Regions from separate parts of the Halalkalibacter lacteus genome, predicted to be linked through region 1. Evidence: predicted binding sites of a transcription regulator. Region 1 holds the regulator's gene; the other holds the start of a gene.

Region 1 (15,686 bases):
GATTAGCGTTCTTGTTTAGCTCACCTAGTTCTCTGAATTTTTGTCGTATATGCATTCATAAAATGGAACCTTGAGAGAAAGCAAGCAAAGAAGAACAGGAGTAACGCACAGTCAGTTAGTGGACTGTGCGTTTTTTTGTTTGTAGAGGTTGTTCAAAAAGGGTGAAAAACGCCCCTTTTATACGGAAAAATAGTAATATAACGATACATTTGTAAATTTATCCCTATTCATATTAACAAATAGTTAATCCTAGCAAAACCAGAGCTTAATATTGCTCCAATAGAATAAAGGAGAAAGAAAACAAGGTGAATTTGAGAGGAGTATGTAAATGAACTTGTCCTAATGGGTGATTTACCCTATTCAGCGATTGATGACACGATTGAAGGTTTGTATGATGCTAGAACGTCATTTTATGAGACATTTCTAGGAAGGTTTTTAGAAATTGACGCAGATGCAAACATTTCACTAGGTGATTTAACTAACTACGGTCTTTCTCTAGAATTTCAAGATTTTATTTCAATGGACATACTCATCATGACTCAATCGTTAAGCAAGAAAATTGGACGTTTAAATTGGGGTATTGGGGTCTTTGTGTTTATATTTTTGGAGGTGGAATGTTTCATTATCGTAGACAATTGCTGCAAAAAATGAAAAATTCGAATAATAAGGAGAATTTCAAATGAAAAAAACAATATTTTGGATCGTTTCACTATTTGTGCTAACTCTTATGGTTGGTTGTAATCAATCTAGTAATCAAACTTCATCTGAAACTCAAGCAGGAAGTTCGGGGCAGGCATCGGCAGAAAGCGATGAAAAAATTGATATTACATACTGGTATGCATGGGGAGATAAAATCCAAGAAAATAATGAAAATCTAGTAAAGATGTTTAACGAATCACAGGATCGTATTCATGTTACGGCTGAATATCAAGGTTCCTACGATGACTTACATGCCAAAACGCAAGCAGCATTTGCAGCCGGAAATGCACCAGAAGTGACACAAAATGAAATTGCATCTGTAGGGATTTTTGCAAATTCAGGAATGACCGAAAATCTAACTCCTTTTATTGAAAAAGATGATGTAGACATCAATGATTTTGTTCCAGGCTTAATGGGGAACTCGTATGTTAACGATCAGCTATATGCACTTCCGTATCTACGTAGTACACCTATTCTTTACTTAAATAAGACTTTACTAGAGGATGCGGGTCTTGATCCAGCTGGTCCGAAAAATTGGGACGAATTTAAGGAGTATGCAAGTGCATTAACAGTAGAAGGTGAACGAGTTGGAATGACAATGCCCGTTAATATTTGGTTTTATGAAGCTTTTATTGCTCAAAGTGGTGGACAAATGCTAGCGGATGATGGAACGGAAGCGGCATTCAATTCTCCTTCTGGTGTAGCTCCTGTTGAGTTTTGGAAAGAGCTTGCAAATGAAGGAATTATTAAAATACCAACTGGTGATGAAGCTGGAGCTACAGCCAAGCAAGATTTTGCAAATGGACGTTCTGCAATGACGTTTAGTTCAACTGCCGATTTATCTTACTGGTTAGCTATGGGAGAAGAACAAGGATTTGAACTTACTACTTCGTTTATGCCAGCTAATTCAACTTATGGTGTACCTACAGGAGGATGTAACCTTGTCATGACGTCAGGACTAGACCCCAAAAAACAGGAAGCGGCATGGGAATTGATAAAATGGATGACGTCGATGGAGCAAACCGTATATGCAAGTACATATACAGGGTATTTACCAAGTAGAATGTCAGCTGTAAATAGTGATGAAATGCAAGCATTATATGAGGAACACCCACAATTTAAAGTTGCAGTAGATCAGTTAGAGTATGCGAGACCGCGTCCAATGGAAGATGCTTATCCAGAAATTGAAAAAATAGTTGGTGATGAAATTACGAGAGCGATTATTCATGATGAGGTGATGCCTGAGGAAGCACTAGATGCAGCTGCGGAAAAGGCAAATGATTTATTGAAGTAAGGGAGAAAAAGTGCAGGTAGAGAAGGGGAAGGCACTTTGCCTTCTTCTCTACCTGATCTAGTCAAAATAGATTCTGTTACTTAGTAAGTGTGAAAAATAGGTTTAAATAAACGTTTGTTTAACGGATCATCTCTAACAAATTTTTCTGAAAAGAGGTATCACATTTATGGCTCAAATTGTCTTACAGAATGTGACGAAAATATTTAAAGATGAAGAAGTAGTAAAGAATCTAAATGTTACGATAAAAGATGGGTCATTTACTGTTTTAGTAGGCCCTTCAGGTTGTGGAAAGTCGACAACCTTGCGAATGATTGCAGGACTTGAAACGCAGACAAGTGGCGATATATGGATTGATGATCAGCGCGTCAATGACGTACCACCAGGGAAACGAAACATCGCTATGGTGTTTCAAAATTATGCGCTTTATCCAACGATGACTGTGAAAGAAAATATTGAATTTGGTTTAGTTAATAAAAAAATACCGAAGGAAGAAAGAAAAAAGCTTGTTAGTGAAATTTCAGAAATTGTTGGTTTAACAGAGTTTTTTAATAAAAAGCCACAATACCTTTCTGGAGGTCAGCGTCAACGTGTTGCTTTGGCACGAGCCATGGTGAAAAAACCAAAAGTGTTTATTCTAGATGAGCCGTTATCGAACCTAGATGCGAAGCTCCGTAGTCAAATGAGAACAGAATTAATTCAATTACATAAACGGCTAGGTACGACGTTTGTCTATGTGACCCATGATCAAGTTGAGGCAATGTCAATGGGTGATGAGATTATCATTTTGAACAAAGGAGAAATTAAACAAGTCGATAGTCCGATGGATATTTATCAAGATCCTAGCAACACGTTTACAGCTGAATTTATTGGAACTCCAGCAATGAACGTCGTTAGTTATGAGCGTGTTTGTTCACTCTTGCCTGATATTCAAACAAATGCTGGTTTCATAGGATTTCGACCAGAACATACAAACATTCATTCAACCGTCATTGATAGCGATAATCGCTTAGTGATTCCTGGTGAAATTATTACAAGAGAAACGTTAGGGTCAGAAGTTATTTACCAAGTGAATAGTAAAGTTGGAACTTGTAATGTTAAAAGCTTTCTGTCAACTGTTGAACGTTCCAATAAAGTGTATATGTCTATTTCATATGATGATCTATATTTCTTCAATAAAAATGGGGAACGTATGAGGGATGTGGCAGTGGGAAAGAAGAAGCCATTAGTACTAGAGGGGGTCTAGATTTATGTCGTGGATCAAAGTTCGTCCTTATACCATGATAGCTCCGTCTGTTATTATCTTTTGTTTGTTTTTCATCTATCCGATCTTTTATATGATTTATCTCAGCGTTTTTGATTGGAATTTTGTCAGTCCAACAATGGATTTTGTCGGCTTTGAAAACTTTATATCCTTAATAGGAGAGCGAGAATTTATAGAGGTTATGAGGAATTCTGCAGTATATACGTTTCTTACTGTGTTTTTTACGTTATCCATTTCATTGTTTTTGGCTTTATGGCTTAACAAGCAAGGTGGTTTATACAGTTTCATCCAAGGAGCGATTTTTAGTCCGCACATTATTTCACTCGTCTCAATTTCGATGCTTTGGATGTGGTTAATGGACTCTGATTATGGTCTATTAAACTGGTTTTTGGGATTGGTAGGAATAGCGAAAATAGAATGGTTAACGCATCCAGACACAGCTTTGTTTTCTTTAGTTCTAGTGGCGGTGTGGAAAGGGATTGGATTTAATACACTTGTTTTCATTGCTGGGCTGCAAAGCATCCCAAAAGATATGTATGAAGCAGCGCAATTAGATGAAGCCAGTCCATTTCGCATACTTTATAAAATTACATTGCCAATGCTATCGCCAACGCTCTTCTTCTTAGCGGTCATCAGTATGATTGGATCGTTTCAAGTGTTTGACACAATTGCTATTATGACTCAAGGTGGACCGATCAATTCAACGAATACATTTGTCTATTACATTTACGAAAATGGATTCCGTTTTTTTAAGATCGGATATGCATCAGCTGCAGGCGTCGTTCTTTTGCTTGTGATTAGTTTATTAACAATCATTTATTTTAAACTTCTAGCAAGCCGAGTTCATTATCGTTAAAAAAGGAGAAAACGTATGAAGAGACATGTTAGTTTTAAAGTGTTAAATCTAATTGGGCTTGTCATTCTCGTATGCATGTTTGCGATGCCTTTTGTATGGATGATTTCCACATCGTTTAAATCATTAGGGGAAACGATTATCTTTCCTCCTAAATGGATACCGGAACAATTGAACTGGGACAATTTCAGTAAGGCGTGGAATTCAGGTCCGTTTCTGACGTATTTCATAAACAGTTCAATCGTATCGATCGGGATTCTCCTTTTGCAAATGTGTACGATTATTCCGGCAGCTTATGCCTTTGCTCGTTATAAATTTAAAGGTGATTCATTCTTTTTTGGTCTTACAATGATCACGTTAATGATTCCAGCTCAGCTTATCTTTTTACCGGTTTATTTACAGATGAGTGCATGGGGATTGCTTGATACATTATGGGCCTTAATACTTCCATTTTCATCGAGTGCTTTCGGAATATTTTTATTGCGTCAGTCATTTAAGCAAGTGCCAGAGGAGTTACTTGAAGCAGCACGGCTTGATGATGCGAGTGAATGGAAAATCATCTTGAAAATCATGGTTCCAATAGCCAAGCCGGTCCTTATCACGTTTGCTCTCTTTAGTTTTATTACTCATTGGAATGATTATTTTTGGCCTTTGGTCATGACGACGTCAGATGCAGCTAGAACACTGCCAATTGGGATTACGAAAATTCGCCAAGTCGAAGGTGGAGTCGCATGGAATATATTGATGGCTGGAAATATGATTCTTGTTATTCCCATTTTAGTTGCCTTCTTCTTTGCTCAACGTCAAATTATTCGGGCGTTTGTTTACACAGGGGTTAAATAAGCAACATATAATAAAGGAGAGAAATCACTATGAAATGTATTGCCCATCGAGGTTGGTCATCAAAAGCACCGGAAAATACACTAGCAGCGTTTCAATTAGCTCTGCAGGAACCACCCATGTACGCAGTCGAACTAGATGTTCATTTATCAAAGGACAGCATTCCCGTTGTCATCCATGACCACTCTTTAGAACGGACAACAAATGGATCTGGTCTTGTAAAGGATTCTACGTATGACGAGAAACTGGTTTGATTATTTTGGGCCGTCCTACTTTAGTTCTGGAACAGTTGATACATACAGGTGCAAGCAGTATTTCGATGCACTATGCTTTTATCACAGAGGAATTAGTGCAGTCACTTATTGAGAAAGGCATACGAGTCGGAGCATGGACGGTTGATGATGCTAAAGTAATTGAGAAACTACGTCAGTATTCTAAACATATGCAAATAACAACGAACGATCCAGAACAATTTCTAAAAGTAGCACTTCCTACTATAACAAAAGGATAAAGGGGTCTGACTCATTTTTCAGGGTTGTCCAAAAAAGGGGAATATGCACCTTTTGGACATAGTACTAGCGAACGATAAGTTTATGCTGGAGGAAGAAGTGGAAGTAGAGATCTTAAGTCCTAGCTTTTCGGCATTAGAAAAAGCGAGAAATAAACCTAAGCTGTTTGAATGCTTGCTTAATGAGGAAGATAACGAGTAGTAGAGGAACAAATTCCATCTAGATGAGCCAAGCTTATTATTGGTTATCCTAAATAATTATGAATGTATTTGAGAAAACTTTACTAACACGTTTTTTAATAGACTTGTTAGAAAGAGGAATGATATTATGAACAATCAGAAAATATGGTTTGTTTTCCTATTGCTACTTGTTGTTTCTTCTATTTTGCCAAATGAGGGATTTGCGCAAAAAAAGGAGTTAGAAATAAGGTATTTCTACTTAGAGGCAGATCAAAAATCAGGAGATGCGATCCTAATAGAGAGCCCGGACGGAAAAACGATGCTCATTGATGCTGGGATGGAAAAAACAGGATCACAATTGGACGAGTATTTAAAACAATTACAAATTGATCAGATCGATTATGTAATTTCAACGCATCCACATCATGATCATATTGGTGGCTTTTTAACTATTTTAGATTCACGAGAAATAGGAGTACTGTTGATGCCAGATATTCAACATTCGACCAAAATCTATTTAGATTTTAAGAACATGCTTATGCAAAAAAAAATTAACTATAAATATGTGAAGGAAGGAGATCAGTTTGTTTTGGGTGAGGGTGTTAAGGTGGAAGTGATTAGTCCTTCTAAGGAAGCTTTAAACAAGGCAGAAAAAGCTGAAGACTTATCTACTGCTGATATCAATAACTTATCGCTTGTTTTAAAAGTAACCTATCAAGATAATACGTTTTTATTTACAGGAGACCTATACAAGAAACAAGAAAAAGCATTAGTAGAAGCAAAAAAAGAACTGCTTAACGTTGATTTGCTAGATGCTCCTCATCATGGTGATGCTACTTCATCATCAAAGCAATTTATTAACGCTGTAAACCCGCAATACACGATCATAAGTGCCAATATCCTACAAAGTAAAAAGATTGTTGAACGCTACAAAAAAAGTGGCAGCCACGTATACGCAACAAGTAAACATAAAAACATTCTAATCACTTCTGATGGCTGTGAGATACATGTAAGAGACGTAGGTGGGGGTTGACCCGCCTACCACTAGCACTTTTGTTTTTCACTCAAAAACAGTTCTATTAAACAGAAAAAGTCAGTCCCCTCGCTATTTCCACAGCAGTTTAACGCGGTGAAGACGTGCAGAGGGGTCTGACCCCAAAATAGCTATTCTTGCAGATTTTCCCATTCTTCCATGAGAGTTTCAATCGTTGTTTTTGCATTGTCAATTTCTGCTTGAAGCGTTTGCGCCTTTTCGTGATCTGAATAGATAGATGGGTTACAAAGGTCTTCTTCTTTTTCCACTAAAGAAGATTCAAGTGTGTCGATTTGACCTTCGATTTCTTCAATTCTCCTTAGACGTTGTCGTTCTGCTTTTTTTGCTTCTTTATCTTGTTCATAAGAGCGTTTATCCGCTTGGTTTGCTTCAGAAGAGGAAGCGTTTGTCTGCCCCTTTTCTTGTTGGCTCAACAATTCTCGTTGTTCCATCTCATCTTTCTTCTCAACATAATAATCGTAGTCACCAAGATAATTCGTGATCTGTCCGTCAACAAGTTCGGCCATTCTTGTGGCAATTCTGTTTAAGAAATAACGATCGTGTGAGACAAATAATAATGTCCCGGGATAATCGATTAACGCATTCTCAAGAATTTCTTTCGCATCTAGATCCAAATGGTTGGTCGGCTCATCGAGAATTAAAAGGTTGGCCTTTTTCATCATTAACTTTGCAAGAGCAAGTCGTGCTTTTTCTCCGCCACTTAGGGTAGAAACAGGTTTTAAGACGTCATCGCCACTGAAAAGAAAGTTTCCAAGGACAGTTCTGATTTCTTTTTCAGGAAGCAGTGAATGATCATCCCAAAGTTCATGAAGAACCAATTTATTAGATTTTAAATTAGCTTGTTCTTGATCGTAATACCCAATAGTCACGTTGCTCCCAATTCGAACCGTGCCATTTTTGACAGGAATGTCATTCATCAAAGCTTTTAATAGAGTCGACTTGCCTGCTCCATTTGGGCCGATTAACGCAACACTTTCGCCCCGATCGATGGCTAAATCTAAACTTTGAAAAATTGTTTCCTCACCATAAGCAACATGAAGGTCTGTCGTGCGCAAAACTTCATTTCCGCTTTGACGCTCAATTGTAAAGGAGAAGGAGGCTGATTTCTCAGATCCAGCTGGACGATCGAGTAAAGTCATTCGCTCGAGTTGTTTCCGTCTACTTTGCGCTCGTTTTGTCGTTGAGGCTCTCGCAATATTTCGTTGGACAAAATCCTCCAGCTTAGCTACCTCATCTTGTTGTTTTTCATATTGTTTTAACTCAAGCTCATAACGCTTTGCTTTTTCCTCAAGATAAGCACTGTAGTTCCCGGTGAATTTAGTGGACTTTGTTCTTGAAATTTCAACAACTTCAGTGACGATTTTATCTAGAAAATAGCGGTCGTGAGAAACGATAAGAATAGCACCACGATAGCCAATCAAATATTGCTCAAGCCATGTTAACGTTGAGATATCAAGGTGGTTGGTCGGTTCATCAAGAATAAGCAAATCTGGCTTGGTTAATAATAACTTTGCTAAAGCGAGTCTTGTTTTCTGACCGCCACTTAAAGTAGAAATTTTTGTTTCGTAATCAAAGTCTGCGAAGTTCATACCTGAGAGAATCCCGCGAATGTCAGCTTCGTACTGATAACCGCCTTTGTCTTTAAAGGTAAGTTGAAGTTGATCGTACTCTTTCAAAAGTTTTTCATAACGTGCTTGGTCTGCTAGTAAATCGGGATCAGACATTTGCAGTTCCATATTTCGTATTTGTTTTTCCATTTTTCGTAGTGGCGCAAATACCGTTAGCATTTCTTCCCAAATAGATAATTCGGATTCAAGTCCGGTGTTTTGAGCAAGGTAACCAAGTTCTGTTCCTTTTGGCATCATTACTTGTCCACTATCATAAGAAAGATGGCCTGCAATAATTTTAAGCAATGTTGATTTTCCAGCACCATTTCGTCCAACAAGTGCAACACGTTCACCTGTTTGGATATCTAGCTTAATATTTGTTAAAATTGGATCAATGCCAAATGATTTTGAGATGTTTATACATTGTAAGACAATCATGGATTTTCATTCCTTATTTACTATAATTAAATCTCTAATAGAGGTAACCAAAAAAGGTAAAGAGGCCCTTTTTATTTATGAATGTAGCAATGGCTCCACACGCTGCACGATTTGAGGAGAAGACCACTCCTAAAGGCTTAAAACCTAGCAGCGGCTCCGCTCATTGCTTAGAGGTAACCAAAAAAAGGTAAAGAGCGCCCTTTTTTGGTTACCTCTAGTGTATCGTAGAATCTATCTTTCAACAACTTCATGAACAACGGATTAAACCGATTACAAACTGTGTGAAATAGTGTACAATAACCATACGTCTTACAGGAAAGCAGTAAAGGAGGCAATGGATGAAAATTGATCAAACCAAGATTCCACAGGCTACAGCAAAGCGTTTACCACTATACTATCGATTCTTGGAAAATCTTTCTGCCTCGGGGAAGCAACGGGTATCTTCAACGGAATTGAGTGAGGCAGTAAAAGTTGACTCAGCAACCATTAGGCGTGATTTTTCTTATTTTGGTGCGCTCGGAAAAAAAGGGTATGGTTACAATGTGAATTATTTACTTTCTTTTTTTCGTAAAACATTAGATCAAGATGAATTGACTAAAGTTATTCTTGTAGGTGTCGGAAATTTAGGTACGGCTTTCTTACACTACAATTTCTCAAAAAATAATAGTACGCAAATTGTCATGGCCTTCGATGTAGATGAAAGCAAGATTGGTGATGAAGTTGGTGGAGTCACTGTGCATCATTTAAAAGACTTGCAAGATGTTATCGATCCGGAAGCTACTGTTGCAATTTTAACTGTACCTCAAGCCCCTGCACAAAAGATCGCGGATCAATTAATTGATGCAGGCATACAAGGAATACTAAACTTCACACCAGCTAGGTTAGATGTACCAGAAACGGTACGGGTCCACCATATCGATTTATCTGTTGAATTACAGGCATTGGTTTATTTTTTAAAGCATTATCCTGTATAAGAAATCTGTATAAATAGAGTGCCTTTCCCTGTTTATACAGGTTCGAAGCAATGAGAGAAGCCATTGCCATCTATTTGAATACACTCTATAATCAAAATTAGGACAAGGAGGTGCTACCTATGGGTGGATTAGGAGCAGGCAGCATTGCGTTAATTGCAATCGTTGCTTTACTAATATTTGGTCCGAAAAAGTTGCCAGAGTTAGGAAAAGCGGCTGGAAATACATTACGTGAATTTAAAAATGCAACAAAAGGCTTAGCAGACGAAGATGATAACAAGAAAAAAGAAAACGATAAAGCCTAAGTAGGAAGGGTCTATAAATGGAACAAAGAGACATGTCGGTAATGGACCACATTGTGGAGCTTAGACGAAGAATTATTATAACTTTAGTCTTCTTCGTCGTGGCGCTAATTGCCGGCTTCTTTTTAGCTGCACCACTTATCACATACTTACAAAGTACACCAACGGCTCAGAATTTGCCGATGAATGCATTTAAAATGACAGATCCGATTCGGATTTTTATGACATTTGCTTTTGCAAGTGCGCTTATCATTACCTTTCCAGTAATTTTGTTTCAGCTTTGGGCGTTTGTAAGTCCGGGTTTGCATAAAAAGGAGCAAAAAGCAACACTGGCCTATATTCCGTTTGCGTTTATTTTACTTTTAGTTGGTCTTTCTTTTTCTTACTTCGTTCTTTTTCCATTTATTGTTCAGTTTATGAGCAACTTATCTGAACGGTTAGGGATTACTGAACAGTACGGTATTAATGAATATTTCTCATTTCTCTTTCAAGTAACAATCCCATTTGGACTTTTGTTTCAATTGCCTGTTGTCGTAATGTTCTTTACACGGTTAGGAATGTTAACACCAAGTTTACTAACGCAAGTTCGGAAATTTGCTTATTTTCTTTTGCTTGTCATAGCGGGCTTGATTACACCACCAGAGATTTTATCTCATTTAATGGTGACCCTTCCGTTATTATTGCTCTATGAATTTAGTATCTGGGTGTCATACCTCACATATCGCAAAGTACAAAGGTTGGAGAAAGAACGCGAACAGAATATGGAGGAGTGAGTGTCTTGTATAGGCATTCACTCTTTTTTAGATAAACTATGTGAAATATTGAACAAATGATACAAAAGGAGGACTTACAATGAGGGGTCAATTTTTCAGAGAAAACAAATACGTCGCGGGAGTATCGTTGTTCCTACGCATATATCTAGGGTGGTCTTGGTTAACTTCAGGTTGGGGAAAAGTGATGGGAGACTTTTAATGCAGGAGGATATTTACAAGGGTCTGTAGCCAATCCTGTAATGAATGGGGAAGTGTTAAAGTATCCGAATTATGTAGCATTCTTAGAAAATGTAGCTATTCCAAATGCAGATGTATTTAGTGTAATAGTAGCATGGGGAGAAGTACTCGTTGGATTAGGTTTAATCGTAGGAGTCTTTACTTCAGCCGCCGCATTCTTTGGAGTCGTGATGAATATGTCATTTATGTTTGCTAAAACTGTTTCTTCTAACCCGTGGATGGGAATGATCTCAATGTTCATTTTAGCAGCAGGAGCAAATGCTGGACGATACGGTGGAGACAGATGGGTATTACCATATGTAAAAAATTTAGTATTTAAAAACAGAAACAATGAAAAAGGGATGGGAGCAAATCGAGATTTACGAGAAGCCATTTAAATAGCAAAGAAAAAGGGGTAGACTCAAAAGGGGCATTGGGTTTGGCTCTTTTTTGTTGTACACGATTGTCAAACTCCTTAATCTTTTTCATATAAGAGTGTGTTCAAAAAGCAGGTTAATGGATCGGCATGCTTAAACGATGCAATTATCGGAGTTACTGTTGCTACGCCAACTTTCATGATAAAATAGGTAAGTAATTATTTCGAAAGGCGAAATGGTGTGAATGAAAAGATGAATATATCAGAGAAATGGATGGTTGTCGTAGCAGTTTTATTAGGGTCTTTTACGATGATCTTAAATAATAGTATGTTAAACCCGGCAATTCCTCAACTTATGGTCGTTTTTGGAAGTGATGCTGTTGCCACTGGATGGGTCATTACGATTTTTATGGTAACGATGGGAATGACGGTTCCAGTTACTGGGTATTTAGGAGATCGGTTTGGGAAAAAGAAGCTTTATTTACTTGGTTTATCTATTTTTACTCTAGGTTCACTACTAGGATCTTTTTCTTGGGACTTGAGTTCGTTGATCGCGTTTAGAGGGTTGCAAGGCATTGGTGGAGGAATTATGATGCCACTATCAATGGCTTTAATTTTTGAAGCATTTCCCCGAAAAGAACGTGGTCTGGCAACAGGTGTTTGGGGAATCTCGGCGATGATGGCACCCACCATTGGTCCAACGTTCGGGGGCTTCTTACTCGAAACGTTGAATTGGACATACTTATTTCTCGTGAATGTTCCATTTGGCCTTATTGGTCTATGGTTTGCTTTTCGTTATTTGCCAAGAACATCCGCTGATCATAATGTCACCTTTGACCGTTATGGATTTATAACGATTACATTTGGCGTTGGTTCGATATTATATGCGCTAGGAAGAATGTCAGAGCTTGCTCATTTAACGGAGCCAATGAATCTCACCCTCATTTTTGTAGGTCTTATCCTACTGTATACATTTGTACAAATTGAGCGAAAAGAAGAACAACCATTATTAGACTTAGCCTTGTTTCGAGTGTCTCCCTATACATTTAGTATGGTCATTGCGAGTATGACGTCAGTTGGATTGTTTGCCGGACTGTTTTTAATTCCACTGTTAATTCAACAAGTATATGGTCTTGGGCCTATTATGACAGGCTTAATCTTCTTGCCATCGGCTTTACTAACAGGGGTTTTCATGAGTATAGGAGGACGAATTCTTGATCGGAAAGGAGCTACTGGTGTAATTTCAACGGGGCTTATTGTTCTGACAGTGGGGACAATTCCTCTAGGCTTTTTGAACATTGACACATCGCTAGCCTTCATTTTCGCGTGGATGGCAATTAGAGGAATTGGAATGGGACTTAGTAGTATGCCCTCAACGACAACAGGGATGAATGCTATTCCAAGTCATTTAATATCACGTGGATCAGCAATGAACAACGTGATTAGACAGATGAGTTCCGCTTTAGGAATTGTTTTCGTATCAATCTATTATGAAGTAAGACGAGGACAGCTAGCCATAACAGCAAATTCATTAGAAGAGGCGAGCCTCCAAGCTATCAATGAAGGATTTCTGGCGATTGCTATATTAACCGTCCTCACGATTCCAGCAGCGTTTCTTCTTGAGAGAGCATCAAGACAAGAATACAAACGATATAAGAGCGAACATTAAAAAAGAGTGGCTCAAGGCATACTTACCTTTGAGTCGCTCTTTTTTATCGTGAAACAGTCACCATGCTCTATTTGTCTTTTTTCTTTTTGTTTTGCTTTTGGAGCTTTTTAATCACTTTACGTAATCGATAAAAGCGATAAGCAATCATAAAATCCACTGCAGCAAATGAAACAATTAAATAACTCCAGAAGTTCCAACCAGACGTGCTAACATTTTGAATCGCAAAAAAGGTGAGCAAAACGCCTATAGAAAAGTAGAGGAGCGCCATTGTAATGGGAGATGCTCTCATAGTAACCCTCCAATAATGAATGATGTTTGTTCTAGTTGCTCAAGCTGTTCCATCCAATCTTCTAGTTGATCCGCTAATAAGACGTTTACGACTGAAACAAAAAGGTTAATCGCAACATGAGCGATAATTGGTACAAGGATTCGTTTCGTTTTCACATATAGAAAGGCAAAGACTAACCCCATTGCTGTATAAACAAGTAAGTGTGTAAAATCCATATGAACAGCTGCAAAAATTAAAGAACTTAAAATACCTGAAATCCAGAAGTTAAATCGTTTATAGAGTGCTCCAAAAATAACTAAGCGAAACACGATTTCTTCGAGGATTGGTCCAATCACAGAAATAACAAGAATAAACGCCGGGAATGCTTTAGCAAATTCAACAATGGTCTCTGTGTTTTCTGAGCCTGGTTCAATTCCAAGAACAAACATTTCGATTAAAGCTGCCGTATATTGAGCTGCAAAAACAAGAAATACACCAATGATCGCCCAGCGAATCGCTTCTCCTTTAGAAGAGCGGTTACGGGTGGAGTGCCTATTTCGAATATCGGGAAGAAGGAACAAAATGATAATAAGTAAGCCTATACTGAAGCTGAACATGCTCCACAGTCCAGGGATTCGTTCCAATGGAGTCCCAAGTTCTCTGAGGATGAATACTCCTGGAACAGCAGAAAATTGCATTAATGCATATGTAATTAAAATCCACCAATATCGTTTATTCAATGTGTTATACCCCTTTGTCAAAAGTTTCAGATTGAGCCTGAAAATGCATCTTCATATTTTACCATAAGTAATTTAGAAAAGCTGAAGGAAAGCCTTGTCCTACTATCGAAAGTAATGTGAATAAGGATTTATTATTCGGATAAGATAGGAAGGTTTGAATATAAGCTCATTCATATTACGTTATGTAACTAAACATTTGTTTATGTGTACATTACGTTTTTCTAATAATCATGGCTTGTTATGGTTATGGATGAGGCACGAGATTTACATATAATGAAACCGGATAAAAAACAATAAATTTTTTTTGCAAAATGCTTGCAAATATACCCAGTAATGCTTATTATAATAATTGTGTTAGCACTCAGGTTGGTCGAGTGCTAATAATAAAAAATCAAAGGTCTTGAAGGAGGGTGTTTTCCTTGTTAAAGCCATTAGGTGATCGTGTTGTAATTGAATTAGTTGAATTAGAGGAAAAAACTGCGAGTGGGATTGTGTTACCAGATTCTGCAAAGGAAAAGCCTCAAGAAGGTAAAGTGGTAGCTGTTGGAACAGGTCGTGTGACTGACAACGGTGAGAAAGTTGCTCTTGAAGTAAGTGCAGGAGACGCTATCATCTTTTCAAAATATGCAGGTACTGAAGTGAAATACGAAGGTAAAGAATATTTAATTCTACGTGAAAGTGATATTCTTGCAGTTATTGGCTAATTAACAAAAGAGCTTAGTCTCTACATAATAATAAAAATCGTAGGAGGTATAACTCATGGCAAAGGATATTAAGTTTAGTGAAGATGCACGTCGCTCAATGCTTCGTGGTGTAGATGCACTTGCGAACGCTGTGAAAGTAACACTTGGACCAAAAGGACGTAATGTCGTTCTTGAAAAGAAATTTGGTTCTCCGTTAATTACAAATGATGGTGTTACAATCGCCAAAGAAATCGAGCTTGAAGATGCATTCGAAAACATGGGTGCAAAGCTTGTTGCTGAAGTAGCTAGCAAAACGAACGATATCGCAGGGGACGGTACAACAACTGCGACAGTTCTAGCGCAAGCTATGATTCGTGAAGGTCTTAAAAATGTTACATCTGGTGCAAATCCGATGGTTATCCGTAAAGGAATTGAAAAAGCAACGTCTGCTGCTGTTGCAGAGCTTAAGAAGATTTCTAAGCCAATCGAAGGAAAAGCTTCCATTGCTCAAGTGGCTGCTATTTCTTCTGCTGATGACGAAGTTGGTCAAATCATTGCTGAAGCAATGGATCGTGTTGGTAACGATGGAGTTATTACAATTGAAGAATCAAAAGGATTTTCTACTGAGCTTGAAGTTGTAGAAGGTATGCAATTCGACCGTGGATATTCATCTCCATACATGGTAACAGACTCTGATAAGATGGAAGCAGTTCTTGACAATCCTTACGTTCTTATCACTGACAAGAAGATCTCTAACATTCAAGAAGTTCTTCCTGTTCTTGAGCAAGTTGTTCAACAAGGTAAGCCAATCCTTATCATCGCTGAAGATGTTGAAGGTGAAGCACTTGCAACACTTGTCGTGAACAAATTACGTGGTACATTCAACGCTGTAGCGGTTAAAGCTCCAGGATTTGGTGACCGTCGTAAAGCAATGCTTGAAGACATTGCAACACT
Region 2 (15,686 bases), on a different contig from region 1:
ACACCAAGGAATGTCCCTCTCCAGGATTCCATCGTGAACAAACGAACAAATTGCTCAATTCCAACCCAATCAACTAACGCCCTTGGCGGCAAATAGTTCGGGGAAGAAAAGTTCGTAAAAGCAATCAATGCAGTAAAAACAAGTGGAAATACCGTTAACAAGATCATACAAATAGCGGTAGGTGTGATCAAGATATAGGCATACCCGTTATCCCAGATATTACGAACCGATTCTTTGAAGTTCATAATTCTTTGCCCTTGCTCACGCATCTTTCCAACAAGGTAAGCATCACGAACACTTAAATAATAAAGACCTACGATCGCTATCAAAACGATCAGTAACATAAGCCCTTCAGCCATTAATAAGATCGAATGGTCACCGGGATCAACGATACGCCCTCTTTGTCTTACTTGAGGCGTTTCACCGAGTGTAATTAGCCCATGTAAACCACTCATAATTGGTTTAATAAAGAAAATTAAAATGATGAGCTCAAACAAGGCCCAACTAATACCCTTCCAATATTGCTTGTTATAAATTTGTCCAAGTCCCATAAAGAGAACAGACAGCAAAGCAGCTATTTTGCTATGGCTTTTATCTTTATGTGACGCTTGAGATTCTAGATTTGTTGACACAAATATTCCCCCTTCAACTGGAATAGTAAGCTTCATATTCAGCACATGACTTCATGTACAATGGATAATCAGTGAGGTGGTTTAGGGGGATTTTCCTATAGACCACACTCACTGCTCCATTAATTTTTCTATATTTTTATAGAAGATCATTCATTGAGTAAATAACACCCTGCTCTTTAAAACGTAATCCCTTATTGCTGTTGCTCTTGAATTGCCTTTTCGATCGTGTTCACTGCTCGATCTAACGCTTCTTGAATATCAACATCACGATTCCAAATTTCTGTAAATGCCGCTGCCATTGGATCCCAAACAAGAGGCATTTCTGGAATGTTTGGCATTGGATGAGCATGTGTTGCTTGTTCCAAGAAACCAACTGCAATTTCATTGCTTTGAATATCTTCATGATCGACTAACGCTAAGCGCGGAGGCAAAGCACCAGTGATTTGATATGACTCTAACAAGTTTTCTTCGTTCGTAATAAATTGAGCTAATAATGAAGCTGCATCTGGATAGTCCGTATATGCGTTTACATAGAAGCCACGGGTACCTGAGAAACTAGTTGGGTTTTCACCATTGTCAAGTAATGGCAGTGGCGCAACATTGAAGTTTACTCCTGCATCTTCATATCCACGGACAGCCCACGGACCGTTAATATCAAATGCTAAGTCTCCTCCTTCAAATAGTGCCGTTCTAACATCATAGGTGATATCTTCATTAGCCATACCAGGAAGAATCTCATCACGAATTCGGACCAATACTTCTGCGCCTTGGACAGAACCTTCATTATTTAGACCAATATCATTGGGATTTGTACCATCATCACCGAAAACATACCCACCATATCCACCAAGGAATGCATACGTAAAGTAAAGGTTCTCAGGCTCCATCATAAACCCATACTGATTACCTTCTGTTACTTCGTTCGCTACTTCAAACAATTCGTCCATTGTCTCAGGCGCTTCCTCTACTAAATCAGTGTTGTAGTATAGAGCATACGTTTCGATACCAGATGGGTATCCGTAAAGTTCTCCATCAAATGATGTAGCAGTAATAGCCGCTTCCATAAACTCTTCTTCATATTGTTCTGGCCAGAAGTTTTCAAGAACCAATCCGGCAGAGATCGCACGGCCAATACGGTCATGTGTAGAAGCAAATACATCACCTGCTAATCCTTGAGGACCATCTGTCGCTAAACGCTCTGGCGCATCTTCTTGGTTTACTTCCTCTACTTGTACTGGAATACCATATTCCTCTTCGAATTTCTCAGCCATCAATTCAGCCCATTTAAGCTGTTCGTCACCGTCACTCCACAATAATAATTCTGCGCCTTCTTCAGGAACGATCTCGAAATCTACTGCTCCTTCACCAACTCCAGTTTCTTCTGGTGCTTCATCCGCTCCGCCACATGCTGCAAGTGCTAATGACAACGATAATGATAATGTTACTAACTTTGTTTTTTTGAACATAATATCTGTTCCCCCTTGTGATTTAAAGTAATGAATAGATCAATTGCTGTAAACAGTTATTCTCATTCACCCCCTTAGTAAAATACAAGCTTTTAATATGGAATTCCCCTAAAAAGTTTGTTTGATTTAGCCTTCGTTGCTTATCATTACCAAAACGAGTAACTTATTGCATCTTTTTTAAAAGCCGAAAAAGTTCTTGCACAAAGTCATTAAAGGTATCCAGATGAAATCGGCGCCGATTTGAGCAATCGTTTGCATGGAGGTGTATAAAAAAAACCTCATCATTTCCACCTCGGTGAAAACGGTTGCACTTGGTTACCATCATTATAAGGCCCATAACTATTCTTGACAATACTTTTTTAAAAAAAATGTTGAATTTTGATATTTCCTCACACCTTCAACCTCTAAATTTCTCTATATGTGCAAACGATTGACATTGCTTTAAATTGTTAGTATGTTTAATTTCGTAATTGCCTATATCAACATACATACTCCATTTTTAAAGCGCATTCAATTCATTATTACGATACGAAACATAAAGAATGACTATCACTCCTCCTCTTTGGAGGACTTTGATACTCACTAAAAAAGGAGTGAGCGTTATACAAACGAATAAACAAACAAAACGCAATTTAACTCTTTTTGCGATTACATGGCCAATTTTTATTGAAATCATGCTTCATATGGTAATGGGAAATGCAGATACGTTAATGCTTAGTCAATATTCAGATGATGCTGTAGCTGCTGTTGGGGTTGCCAATCAAATCATTGTCGTCATTATTGTTATGTTTGGCTTTATAGCAACCGGTACGAGTATTCTGATTGCGCAATATTTAGGTGCAAATGAGGAAACGAAGGCAAGTCAATTTTCCGTCGTTTCACTAATTGCTAATGTAGTCATTGGACTGTTGTTAAGTATTGTTCTTTTCTTTTTTAGCGAAACTTTTTTACGAATGATGAATCTACCTCCTGAACTCATGGACAGTGCAGTTGTTTATTTGCGAATTGTCGGTGGTTTCTCATTTGTTCAAGCAGTAATTATGACAATCGGAGCCATTATTCGAAGTCATGGTTTTACAAAAGATGCGATGTACGTCACGGTTGGAATGAATATCCTTAATATATTTGGAAATTATTTATTAATTTTTGGAGCATTAGGCTTCCCAGTTCTTGGAGTAACAGGGGTTGCAATTGCGACTGTTATAAGTCGTTCAATCGGGGTTATTGTTCTACTCTATCTGCTTTATAAGCGAGTAAATGGAAATCTCCCTTTTTCTTTTTTACGGACATTTCCAAAGTACGAAGTGAAATCATTATTAAAAATTGGAATTCCAACAGCCGGTGAACACCTTTCCTATAATGGGTCTCAATTGGTGATTACGTATTTTATTGCAACGATGGGCACAGAGGCACTAACAACAAAAGTGTATGCTCAAAATATTATGATGTTTATCTTGCTCTTTTCGATCGCAATTGGACAAGGTACACAAATATTAATTGGCCATCAGGTTGGAGCAAATAAACTAACAGAAGCCTATAAACGTTGCTTACGAAGTTTAAAAATAGCGATCATCGTCTCAACTCTTATGGCTATTATTTTCTATTTATTAGGCCGACCGTTGTTCTCTATTTTCACTTCGAACGAAGACATTATTACACTCGGAAGCATTTTATTATTACTTACAATTATATTAGAGCCTGGTAGAGCTTTTAACCTTGTTGTCATCAATTCCTTGCGAGCTGCGGGTGATGTACGTTTTCCAGTTTATATGGGGATTCTCTCAATGTGGGGAGTTGCCGTTACTATTTCTTATACTCTAGGAATCTATTTCGGCTTAGGATTAATCGGGATTTGGATTGCCTTTATTTTGGATGAATGGCTCAGGGGCCTGCTAATGCTTTGGCGTTGGCGAGGACGGAAATGGCAACAGATGTCTTTTGTCCGAAAAGAAGGAGGAAAATAGGGTAGTACCCTATTTTGGGTCCTAAATGGTCTTTTTCTCACAGGATAAAGTAAATCATCTTTAACATGCAACAGGAGTTATCGGTTTGAAAAGCGTACAAGGTTTATAAAATTCAAAAAGCTAACTCGTTATACCTTTGAGTTAGCTTTTTTTCGAGTTGTCTTGTTATAAGCTAGGTTTTGTTGCTTTAATCAAAATCGCCTCACCCATAAATGAGTCAACCTTCCCATCTCTTACTTGAATTCTAAATTTAGCTTGATGCTCTTTCGTTGATTGCATCATATCATTTGATAAATAGGTTTTCTTTTCTTCAGCTAGATTCATCATTTGGCACCAAGTATTAAACTGAAAATGCTTTTGAAACCGGTAAGACTCCTCGATTTCAAAACCAGTCACTTCTAACTTTTGATACCACTCTGATTTTTTCCATGCCCGGTGATGACTATGATCTCGATCTTTTTCAATTTTATTATAAAATTGATCGAAGTCATCTCTTTCTGGTGCAACATTATCTATTAATAATAGCGTTCCTTCAGCTTTGATGACTCGAAATGCTTCACGGACAAAAGCAGAGATATTAGGAAAGTGATGAGCAGCAATCCGACATGTAATAATGTCAAAACTTTCATCATCAAACGAAAGCTGTTCCGCATCTCCTTGGACAAATTCAACATTTGAATTTCCATTCGATTCAATAAAACTCTTAGCCGCCTCTAGAATCTCAGTAGTCAAGTCGAGTGCCACAACATCCCTAACTAAAGGTGCTAGCGCATTTGCTACATGCCCTCCTCCTGTTGCGATATCCAGGACGTATTCATCCCCTTTCACGTTTGCTACTTCCACTAATTTTCGTAAATCATTCCCTTTTGCGTGCGTCTTACTCGTCACATAGTTACTGGCATTCTTTCCAAACTGGGCTTTCACATTAGCTTTCGTGTCTCGTTCCTTCATTATCATCACATCCTTTTAGTCATGAGAAAGCGATTTTTTTACATTATACAGTACGCGAATTTAGTTTTACTTCGTTTCAGATAAAAGGTTCTAAATAGTAATCAATTCACCTTGTGTTCAATAGCATTTACGTATCGCGGTTGTTCTTGATAAAAATCATTAACCTTTTTCAAAAAAGATAGACAAAGTGGTGAATGTGACACTTTTAACAGTAAGGATTTATCAAATCTTTTATAGTCATAGTATTCATTATAGAAAAGGAGAATGTCTATGCTCAGAAATGACTATAACCATATCGTTTTAATTACACCACACTAAATTACAGTCTGGAGGAACATAAAATGGTTTTACCAAAAGAACATGGAACATGGATGATGTTTTTCTTACCTTATTTGCTTGGAGTGTTTCTATCAGAGCCTACTATATTTCATATTCCATTTTTGATTGGTTGGTTTTTTCTCTTTTTGTCATCTACTCCATTGTTAAACATCATACGAAACCGAAACGTAAAAGCAGACATGATGCCTTGGCTTGTTAACTATTCGGTTGTCGCCATTATCTTTTTAGTGCCTGTGCTTTGGATGTATCCCTTTTTATTTGTGGTTGGGGCATTTCTCTTGCCTTTACTCGGAATAAATATCTTTTTTATTAAAAAACTGAACGAGCGGAGCCTATGGAACAATTTAAGTGGAATTATTACTTTTGCATTAGGAGGCGTTGCAACTTATATCATTGGTGTAGGAAGTCTCAAATATGAAGCTATGTTCCTACTGCTATTCATAACAGTATATTTTATGGGTAGTGCGTTTTATGTAAAATCACTGATCCGCGAACGAAAGAATTTACGTTTCAAGAGATCATCCCACATTTATCACGTGCTTCTTTTAGTGATTCCTTGGATACTAGGAGTCCCTTTGCTCTTGTTTGCGTATTTACCAGGAGTGCTAAAAGACTGGTTTACGTCTCGGAAAAAGCAAATGAAACCAATGAAGATTGGGATCATTGAAATTATCAATGGAGTTGTGTTTTTCATTATTAGTCTTGTAGTCATGATTTAATCAGATAACACCAAAGGGTCTGACTCCTAGCGTACAGCCGGAGTCAGACCCTTTGGCAACTACCTTTTTTATTGGTTGGCTCTTTCCCGTTCACGTTTTGGAATGTAGTTACAGTACGGTTCACCGTCTAAATAATCCCCTGTGACTGCATAATCAAGATTACATCGATTCCTTTCTACTATATAATAGCGTGTTCAAAAAGTAGGCGGCAATGGATCACAATCTACGACTTTTTTCAATTCTCTCTCGAAGTTCTTCTTTCTCCTCTGTCGATAATGTTTGTTCTGCTAATGGGAATAACACTGTTTCCTCTTTCATGAAGTGCTCCGATAAGATCAAATAGGCATTAGATACAAAAACAGCTATTTTTTCTGCTTCTAGACGAGTTAAATTGTCCTTTACTGTAGATGTCATATCTAAGAATGTATTTAAATTGCTTTTAGCCTGGTCATGTTCATATTCCATTACCGCAATCGGTCCAATGTCACGCCCGATATAGTTAGCCATAAGCGGAAACAAAATGCCCTCTTCCATTTCTGAATGTGGCTCCAAATGATTTGTAAATTGAATGACTTTTTCTCGCAACTCTAATAACTGCGTCTTCCATTCAGTCGTTACCCTGCTTTTTCCTATTCCTATGGAACCTGCATATTCATAAAGCTCTTCCATTTGCTTTCGTAATGGTCCGTGTTCAGATTTGAGCTGCTTCAGTGGTGAACAAAGTTCACTTGTTTCATTCCCTATCATCCCGCAATGCAATTGTTGATTTTCCAAGTCTATCCCTCCAAGAAATTAATAAGTTGGTTTCTTTAAGAGTAGCAAAAACGGAACTGTAAATAGGTGATTCAGATCACAAAAAACGAATGTTCAAAAGATGGCCACCTTTTTTGTGATACATATCATCATTGCCTAATTGAAAATCAGCTAAAGTTCACTTGTATGAAAAACCAAAGAAGTATGAACATGGTATCAGCATTTAATTGAAAAAGAAAACCGGTGATATCTTGAATAATTCCCCCAAAAACTAGTCAGTTGTTAAAGGAGTACCGGATTGATTTTTGCTACGGAGGGAACTGTCTGATTCTAGATGCGATAACAAAATCGGGTTCACTCAATCTTTCAAGTGAATCCCATATTCCCCATAAGTACATGATCCCAAGTCCACGGTCGTATAGGCCGTATCCTGGTCTACATTTTTCTCCCCAAATATGACGACCGTGATCAGGCCTTGCATATCCAGTAAATCCGACATCATGATAAGCTTTCATAATGTCCAATATATCAACTGTTCCATCAGCAGAGCGATGAGATGTTTCAATGAAATCGCCATTTTCATAAGTTCTCACATTACGAATATGAGCAAAATGAATACGATCAGCAAATTCTCGTACCATATCAGCAACATTATTATTTGGATTAGCTCCTAATGACCCGCTACAAAGAGTTAAACCATTAGCAGGACGATCAACAAGCTTTAAAAAACGCTGGAGGTTCTCTTTATTAATGATGATTCTAGGCAAACCGAAAACAGAAAATGGAGGATCATCTGGATGAATCGCCATTTTAATGTTGTTTTCCTCTGCTACTGGAATGATTTTCTCTAAAAAGTATTGTAAGTTGTTCCATAGGTCTTCTTCTGTAACACCTTGATATTGTTTAAATAGCTTTGATAAATATTTCAGCCTCTCAGGTTCCCAACCTGGCATCAAAAGGATAGAATTTTCAGCGATTTCCTTTACTAGTTCCATAGGATCTATATCAGTAATCTTTGCATTTTCGAAAAATAAAGCTGTCGATCCATCCTCAAGTTCTTTAAATAGATCTGTCCGTGTCCAATCAAATACTGGCATAAAGTTATAACAAATCACTTTAACCCCAACTTGAGCCAATCTTTCAATTGTTTTTTTATAGTTTTCAATATATTGCTCTCTAGTTGGTAGACCTAGCTTAATATCCTCATGAATATTTATACTTTCAACTACATCAATGTTGAGACGATTACGATCCGCATGTTCCTTTACTTCCTTGATGCGATCTTGGGACCATTCTTCCCCTACTGGAATATCATGAAGAGCCCATACAATCCCTTCCACTCCAGGAATTTGTTTCACATGTTCTAAAGGAATTAAATCATTTCCTTCTCCAAACCAACGAAATACCATTCTCATCTGCTTAAAACTCCTTTTTTCTATTAAATTCAAAAGCTAAATAGCTCTCTAAATTTGTGTAACGTATGTCTTTTACAATTTTCCCAAGTCGCTCAAAATTAGCTCGGTATTCTCCTGAAATACTCATGTCTCGTATAGGACAGGGGACTTATAGAATCGGTTACCATTCAAACAAAGTTTGATAATACACCTACATTATTTTTTAAACTTAGTTCTTTTAAAAGATAACGCTTTCATTATCTTATATATAAACAACCAGTGGTAACTGGTCATTTGGTGTTTTTATTTAAAATAATTAGGATAAGCTACTTTCAGTTTACCTTGATCGTTGTTTACAAGTGTTAGATGATCATGAATAATCGTTTCTGCTTTTCTAGAATCTTGCTCTTTTATCGCTTCGATCATGTCTTCATGTTGTGATAAGATAATTTTCCAATTATGATTTTCAGTTAAGCTCAGCATACGGACCCGGTTTAAATGAACATTCATTTGCTGAATAATGGTCCAAATCCGTTTCTTGCCACAGCCTTCAGAAATCGTTTCATGAAACTCTTCATCAAGTTCAAAGAATTTCTTATAATCCTTTACTTCGACACATCGCTTTTGCATATATAAATTAAACTCTAATTTTTGCATATGTTTAGGAGAAAACATTTCACATGCTAATCCGATCGCTGCTAATTCTAAATGTTCACGAATGAATCTGGCTTCCTCAACATGATCAAGGTCAATAAGCGCTACAAATGATCCCCTTTGTGGGAAGACTTCTAATAGTTCATCCTGCACTAATTTCACGAAGGCTTCTCTAACAGGAGTGCGACTTACTTGAAGCTTCTCTGAGATATCTTTTTCCGAGATATTTATACCCGGTTCAAGTTTCAATGAAATAATGCTCTCTCTTAATACATGGTAGACATAATCGCGTGTTGAAGAGAACGAATTTCTCTCACCAAATTCCAAAATCACGTTGTTCTACCTCCTTATTCCCGAATGCAATACACTTTTATTAATGCCTCATCTGCGGCTGGTTTGGGTACGTGTACCTTTTTAACTTTAATTGATAATGGTTCGGTTAAAACCGCTGCATCCGTTAACTATTCTAACATTTACCTCACTCTTTTTTTTAACTTCTAAATAATTACCCTTGTGATAGATACGCTTCCATCCAATATATTAATCATACTAGTATGGTAGTATGATTGTAAATATTTAAATGTTATAAATGTAAAATTAACCTAGATACCCACCATTTTTGACTAAATCACTTTCGTTCACAGATCCAATGAAGAAAGTAGCAACGAATTGCCCAAAGAAAAAGGTGCCAGCATAAGCTGGAACCCTTTACAATTTACTGCGCAGTTTCTTTTAATTCTTGAGAGTTTTGTTTTCTCGTTCCTAGTCGTTTAAAAGCAAAGTAAGCTGATCCCATACTAATAAATCCAAACACACTCGCGCCAAATACTGGAATCAAACCAGGAATGAACATAAACAAATAATAGGCAATTAACAAAGTAGCTCCCAGCACTAACGTCATTAACGGACTAAGAAATCCAATTAATATCGAATGCCTCAGGTACTGGAAGAACTTTAAATCATAGTGCACATAAACAGGAATAATATAGACGACCATAATTAAGAAAAAGAATCCAATAATAATCAAACCAGCAGTCAATATATATTGCAACATTCCACTCACTTGACTTAAAAATTGCAAGTCAATGTACAAAATATATCCGATTGCAAACATAATAAGCCCTAGTAAATTCACCTTAATAAATTCTTTTTTATAGGTAGTGAGAAAGAGCTTAAAAATAGGCGTATCTTCCTCTCCCATTAACCATTTTCTAATTATCGTAAACATAGCAACGGTTGCAGGCATAAATCCTAAAAAGATCAATCCTATTATCGTAAATAATATCCACAGAATATTTATATAGGCCAACCGCATGATCCACTCACTGACTCGATAAAACCCACCTATTACTCCTTGGTTTGGCATATATTCACCCCAACATTCCCTTTAAAAGTGTAACCCCTTTCAGTATACCATTAATTTTTCACTTTTTAATAGTGTTTAGTATTTACTCCGATTAGTAATTAGAAAAATGAGGTTGGCTCTTTTTAGATCCGACTCCTTCTTCAGTAACAACAATAAAAACTTGTTTGTTACAGTTAAATCCGACATTCAGATACTTGCTTATGAGCCAACCTCATATACCATTCAAACTATATTCAGCTAATGTTTATGATTTCTAGTGCACCTTTACCGTAACAAATTTTTCAAAAAGTCTAATCGTTGCCTTGCATTCCCTTTAATAATAATATCTACACCGCTATCAATCGTTCTTTCAACCTTTTCTCCGTTCGTTACTTTCAATGCTGTTTCAACACTTAAATAACCCATATCATATGGATTTTGTGCTACCGTTCCTGCTAACGTACCCGCTTCTATCAACTCGATCATTTCGATAATGCCATCTGCCCCTGTAACAGGCAAAGCAAGCTCGTGCTCAGTAAGAACCTCGATCACCTGCAGGGCTAAAGTATCATTTGATGCAATAACCCCTTTAATATCTGAATGATCTTGTAAAATTTCTTCCATCGCTTCAATAGTTAAATTCGGTTCATTAGTTAAATTTAGTTTTTCTGCAGCAACGGTAATGCCTACAGCCTCTAAAATTCCTCTAGCCCCATTTATTCGACCACCTGAAACTGGACTGTTCGAGTCTCCACCAATCATCGCAACTTTGTCGCCAGGCTGAAGTTGTGAAGCAAGTAATGCCCCTGCCTTCTTTCCTAACTCACTGTTATTTGTTCCAATATATGATGTTTTATTCTTCCAAGTGTGATCGGTGTCCAGTAGCAATACTGGAATATCGCCTTCCACAAACTTATCTAATATAGGCATAATGTAATCGGGGTCAGTCGGTGAAATAATTAAAATATCTAGATTTTCTTCTAGGATTGCCTTTAATATATCACCTTGTTCTTCAGCAGTTCCCTCAATTGGTGCTAAGACCTGACCATCCATACTAAAATCACGAAATCCCTTCTCGGCTCCCTCTTTAACGATTTCCCAGTATTGTGAGTTTAAATCTTTTAATACTATGGCCACTTTAGGCTTCTCTTCTGCGAACGGTTTCGATATAAAGCCGATTACGATCGTGAATAAAACAAAGATACTAATAAGAACAAAGGATTTTTTTTTCATTATTCAATCCCTCCTCTCTGTTAAGATTGAAAGCGAATGGAAAAAACCGTCCCTGTAGCTCCTGTTTGAATATCTATTTCAGCTTCATGTCGTTCCGCTACACTATAACAAATCGCTAACCCTAACCCCGTACCTTCTTCTTTCGTCGTGAAAAAAGGAGTTCCTATTTTCTCCAGAACTTCAGGACTAATACCGGTTCCTTGATCAACAATCTCTAATACAACTGACTTTTGATCCTCGTACGTTTTAATGGTAAGTGCTCCACCAGGTGACATAGCATCAAGTCCATTTAATGCCATGTTTAATATAATCTGACGAATTTCCTTTTCATCGACCACTATGTCCGGGCAATCATTCAAATCAAGAATGGTCTCTTTACTAGAACGTAATGCCTCTGCATGAATCAATGGAAATAACGTATTCACAATTGTATTTATATTTTGTGTTCTTTTATCACTCACTTTATTTCTAGCTAAATTTAAAAATTCCGTAATAATTGAATTCGCTCTGTTTAATTCCTCTAACATTAAATCAAGGATCTCTAATGGCAATTCATCACTATTATTCCTCGCAACTTGCAAAAATCCGTGAACCGTTGTCATTGGATTTCGAATTTCATGGGCAATTCCTGCTGCCATTTCCCCGATTAGATTCAGACGGTCGAGCCTTGACATTTCTTTCTCTAATAGAACTCTATCTGTAATATCTGTCACAACTTGAAGAACACACCGCTCCGGATGAATGTCAATTAATTCAGCTGAAAATAACCCTGCCCGAATCTCTCCATCTTTTGTCTTATAGCTAATTTTCTTATTACGAATTGGTTTGCTAAGATCCATATCATGATCATCAGATCCTTCAACACTGTGCACCAAATTGATCTGTTCCTTTTTCAATTCGTCTAAATGATAACCAGTGAAATTTACTAAACTTGTATTCACATCAATATAGGACTCTTCTTCGAGCGAATAGATCGCCATTAAGCAAGGGCTTGATTCAAAAATTTTCCGAAATCTCTCCTGGGAAGCAAAGAGATCATCTGCAGCTTTTTTTCGGTCAACAATTTCCTTCTGTAATTTTTCATTTGTTCTTGTAAGTTCTACCGTCCGCTCTTCTACGACATGTTCTAATTCCGTATATTGTTGCTTTTTTACTTCCTCTATCTGCTTTCTTTCTGTGATATCACGAATTGTACAAACAAAGATTTGTTCCCCTTCAACTGACGTTTCGCCAATTTGGATATCGGCAGGAAAATAACTATTATCATTCCGCACCGCAACCGATTCAATTACCTTTTCTGCAGCCTGCTTAATTAATGAGAAAATAAAATAAGGTGAATTTTTTTCTTCATTGCTCCTCACATCTACAAATAGATCCACGATTGGCTTTCCAATTACTTGCTCAGCTGTATATCCAAACATTTTTTTTACAGCTGGATTGACCGATAAAATGTAACCTTGCCCATCAAATGTAACAATCGTGTCCAGGATTGTTTCACCAATCACTTTTGCTAACGCCTCTGTTCGGCGTAAATTTAATGTGGCCACATCTAACCTTTGATTTACTTCTTCGAGTTCGATCGTCCGTTTAGCCTCATTTTGTTTTAGCTCGGCTTCGTGTTTTTGATGTATTTTTACAAACTGTTCCATCTTTTGTTTCAACGTTTCAGGTTCAAACGGTTTAAAAATATAATCTATTGCTCCAACTGAATACCCTGTGTGAACATGTTCCATATCCTGACTTATTGCCGTAATAAAAATGATGGGGATATTCTTTGTTTTTTCCCTCATCTTGATCAGTTTCGCCGTTTCAAATCCATTAAGACCAGGCATCTGAACATCTAATAAAATAACGGCAAATTCCTGTTTTAGCATGTATTTTAACGCTTCTTTTCCAGAAGTTGCACTAACTAAGTTATAGTTTGGAGATATGAGTACAGCTTCAAGCGCTAAAAGATTTTCGGGATGGTCATCCACCATTAGAATATTTACTTTTTTATTTACGGTACTACTTATATTTACGGTAGAGCTTCTCTTTTGAATCGAATTCTTCATAACAGTTTCCATAACTAGTAAATCTAATCCCCTCTCTTTGACCAAGCCCAAGAAAACCTTTTATACGCAAACTTTCATAAAGGAGCTGATGGACCTTATTTTGCAATGTCTTGTTAAAATAAATGAGTACATTTCGGCAAATTATCATATCAAACTCATTAAATGAATGGTCCATTGCTAGATTGTGCTGTGCAAACACGACATTTTCCTTCAGAAAAGGATGAAATACCACTTGCTCGCCTAAAGCCTTATAATATTCTGAAAAAGCTCTTTTTCCACCAGCTTCAAAATAATTTTGAGTATAGAGTTGCATTCCATCAATCGAAAAAATACCTTGCTTAGCCTTTTCTAAATTACAAGCATCAATATCAGTAGCGTATATTTTTGATTTGTCATAGAGACCTTCTTCGTATAAAAGAATGGCCATTGAGTAAACCTCTTCCCCCGTAGAGCTACCAACATGCCAAATTCTAATATGTTTTTGTTCTTTCATAATTGGTACGACCTTCGTTCGTAACGATTTGAAAAAAGGAGGATCACGAAACATCTCCGTTACATTTATCGAAAAGTCGGAAAACAGCTTTTGCATTACTTGAGGGTCACGCAATACTTTTTCTTGCAAAGCCGATATGCTTGTAAGTTTCTCTTTACGAACACGATGATATACTCTTCTTTGAATGAAAGGAAGCGCATACTCTCTAAAATCATAGCCGTAATAACGATAAATTGCCTCAAGTAACATTTCTAGTTCTATATTTTCTAGCTCTTGAATTTGGTTATTGAGTGTCTTAACCGTGATCACCTACTCCTTTTTTCTATACAACCATACGTGCATAATCGAAAACAACTGATCTATATCAATTGGCTTACTAATATAATCGGTTGCGCCAGCCTCTAAACATTCTTCCCGGTTATGTTTCATCGCCTTTGCCGTAACGGCGATAATAGGGATGGATGCATGTTTAGGTAATCGCCGGATTCTTCGCATTGCCTCAAATCCATCCATATCAGGCATCATAATATCCATTAAAATCAATTCAGTATCTGGATTAGCCTGCAATTCTTCGAGTGCTTCTCGTCCACTTTCGGCGTAGATAACATCTGTTTCATACTTTTCAAGTGCTGCTGTTAAGGCAAACACGTTTCGAACATCATCATCAACGATAAGAATTTTCTTATCTTTTAACAACGTTTTTCGGTGTAATTGAATGCTACTTTCCTCATTGGCGTCCATTACATTTACTTCTTCAAAGTTCTCTTCAAGCCCAGCTGCAACTTCTTCTAAAAGAGGTGGCTCACTTGCTTCATCATGTTGATAACTTGGTACATGCAAAGTGAAGGTACTTCCTTTCCCAACTACACTTTCTACCTCAATATAACCACCGAGCAAATAAGCAATTTCACGACTAATAGACAATCCTAGGCCTGTCCCTCCATATTGACGACTAGTCGTTCCGTCTGCTTGTTTAAAAGCATCAAAAATCGTCCTTTGCTTTTCTTGTGCTATTCCTATTCCTGTATCTGTAACTGAGAATGACAACATAAAATTCTCTTCATCCTTTGTTTCTTGAACGACTAATGTTACACTACCAGTTTCAGTGAATTTGAATGCATTTGAAAGCAGATTTTTAAGAATTTGCTGCAGGCGGTGTTGATCTGTATAAAAACTTTCAGGTAACCCTGATTTAAGTTGAACAGTAAACTCAACATCTTTTTGACGAGCAACAGGAGAAAATTGACGAGTGACAAACTGTCTTACTTTCTCAAGATCTACTTCTTTTGGAATAACCTCTAAATTCCCTGATTCTACTTTTGCCAAGTCTAAAATATCGTTTATTAAATGAAGCAAATCATTACCCGAAGAGTGAATCGTCCGAATATATTCTTCTTGCTTATCCGTAAGATTGGCCTCACCGTTTTCAGAAAGGATTTTCGATAAAATCAATAGACTATTAAGTGGTGTTCGTAACTCATGGGACATATTAGCAAGAAACTCTGATTTGTATTGTGAACTGAGCTCGAGTTGCTGTGCCTTTTCTTCAAGTGCCTCCCGCACTTTTTCTAGCTCTTGTTTCTTTGTTTCAGAGCTTTCATATTGCTCTTCCAGTTTTTCATTCGTTGTCCTTAATTCCTCTTGTTGTACTTGTAACTCTTCGGACTGCGCTTGAAGCTCTTCTGTCAA

The links. Region 1 encodes Rex, which represses fermentation and respiration genes when NADH is low (regulators of the CRP and FNR family bind a similar motif). Its sites were predicted from a motif close to TTGTGAAATATTTCACAA; they were not measured.
Region 2: SAZ04_RS13825 (hemerythrin domain-containing protein) is a predicted target of Rex. The motif match lies at 6,910-6,927, and genes of this name have one in related genera.

The regions. Positions count from the first base shown of each region.
Region 1 covers NZ_JAWRVL010000022.1:18,979-34,664, forward strand. Annotated here, with positions in the region: gene SAZ04_RS15405 (hypothetical protein) at 1-6, shown strand, start outside; gene SAZ04_RS15410 (hypothetical protein) at 343-651, shown strand; gene SAZ04_RS15415 (ABC transporter substrate-binding protein) at 680-1,993, shown strand; gene SAZ04_RS15420 (ABC transporter ATP-binding protein) at 2,160-3,236, shown strand; gene SAZ04_RS15425 (carbohydrate ABC transporter permease) at 3,241-4,110, shown strand; gene SAZ04_RS15430 (carbohydrate ABC transporter permease) at 4,126-4,950, shown strand; gene SAZ04_RS15435 (glycerophosphodiester phosphodiesterase) at 4,980-5,201, shown strand; gene SAZ04_RS15440 (hypothetical protein) at 5,198-5,458, shown strand; gene SAZ04_RS15445 (hypothetical protein) at 5,511-5,657, shown strand; gene SAZ04_RS15450 (ComEC/Rec2 family competence protein) at 5,784-6,668, shown strand; gene SAZ04_RS15455 (ABC transporter ATP-binding protein) at 6,800-8,734, opposite strand; gene SAZ04_RS15460 (redox-sensing transcriptional repressor Rex) at 9,073-9,708, shown strand; gene SAZ04_RS15465 (twin-arginine translocase TatA/TatE family subunit) at 9,828-10,010, shown strand; gene tatC (twin-arginine translocase subunit TatC) at 10,028-10,780, shown strand; gene SAZ04_RS15475 (DoxX family protein) at 11,032-11,394, shown strand; gene SAZ04_RS15480 (MDR family MFS transporter) at 11,647-13,041, shown strand; gene SAZ04_RS15485 (YdiK family protein) at 13,109-13,330, opposite strand; gene SAZ04_RS15490 (CPBP family intramembrane glutamic endopeptidase) at 13,327-14,049, opposite strand; gene groES (co-chaperone GroES) at 14,469-14,753, shown strand; gene groL (chaperonin GroEL) at 14,809-15,686, shown strand, end outside.
Region 2 covers NZ_JAWRVL010000018.1:34,625-50,310, forward strand. Annotated here, with positions in the region: gene SAZ04_RS13800 (carbohydrate ABC transporter permease) at 1-632, opposite strand, end outside; gene SAZ04_RS13805 (sugar ABC transporter substrate-binding protein) at 824-2,098, opposite strand; gene SAZ04_RS13810 (MATE family efflux transporter) at 2,671-4,062, shown strand; gene SAZ04_RS13815 (class I SAM-dependent methyltransferase) at 4,228-5,013, opposite strand; gene SAZ04_RS13820 (YwiC-like family protein) at 5,355-6,071, shown strand; gene SAZ04_RS13825 (hemerythrin domain-containing protein) at 6,288-6,845, opposite strand; gene uxuA (mannonate dehydratase) at 7,133-8,239, opposite strand; partial or broken gene SAZ04_RS23485 (glucuronate isomerase) at 8,244-8,439, opposite strand; gene SAZ04_RS13840 (GntR family transcriptional regulator) at 8,522-9,205, opposite strand; gene SAZ04_RS13845 (YesL family protein) at 9,588-10,238, opposite strand; gene SAZ04_RS13850 (sugar ABC transporter substrate-binding protein) at 10,503-11,450, opposite strand; gene SAZ04_RS13855 (PAS domain S-box protein) at 11,471-13,504, opposite strand; gene SAZ04_RS13860 (CheR family methyltransferase) at 13,458-14,246, opposite strand; gene SAZ04_RS13865 (ATP-binding protein) at 14,307-15,686, opposite strand, start outside.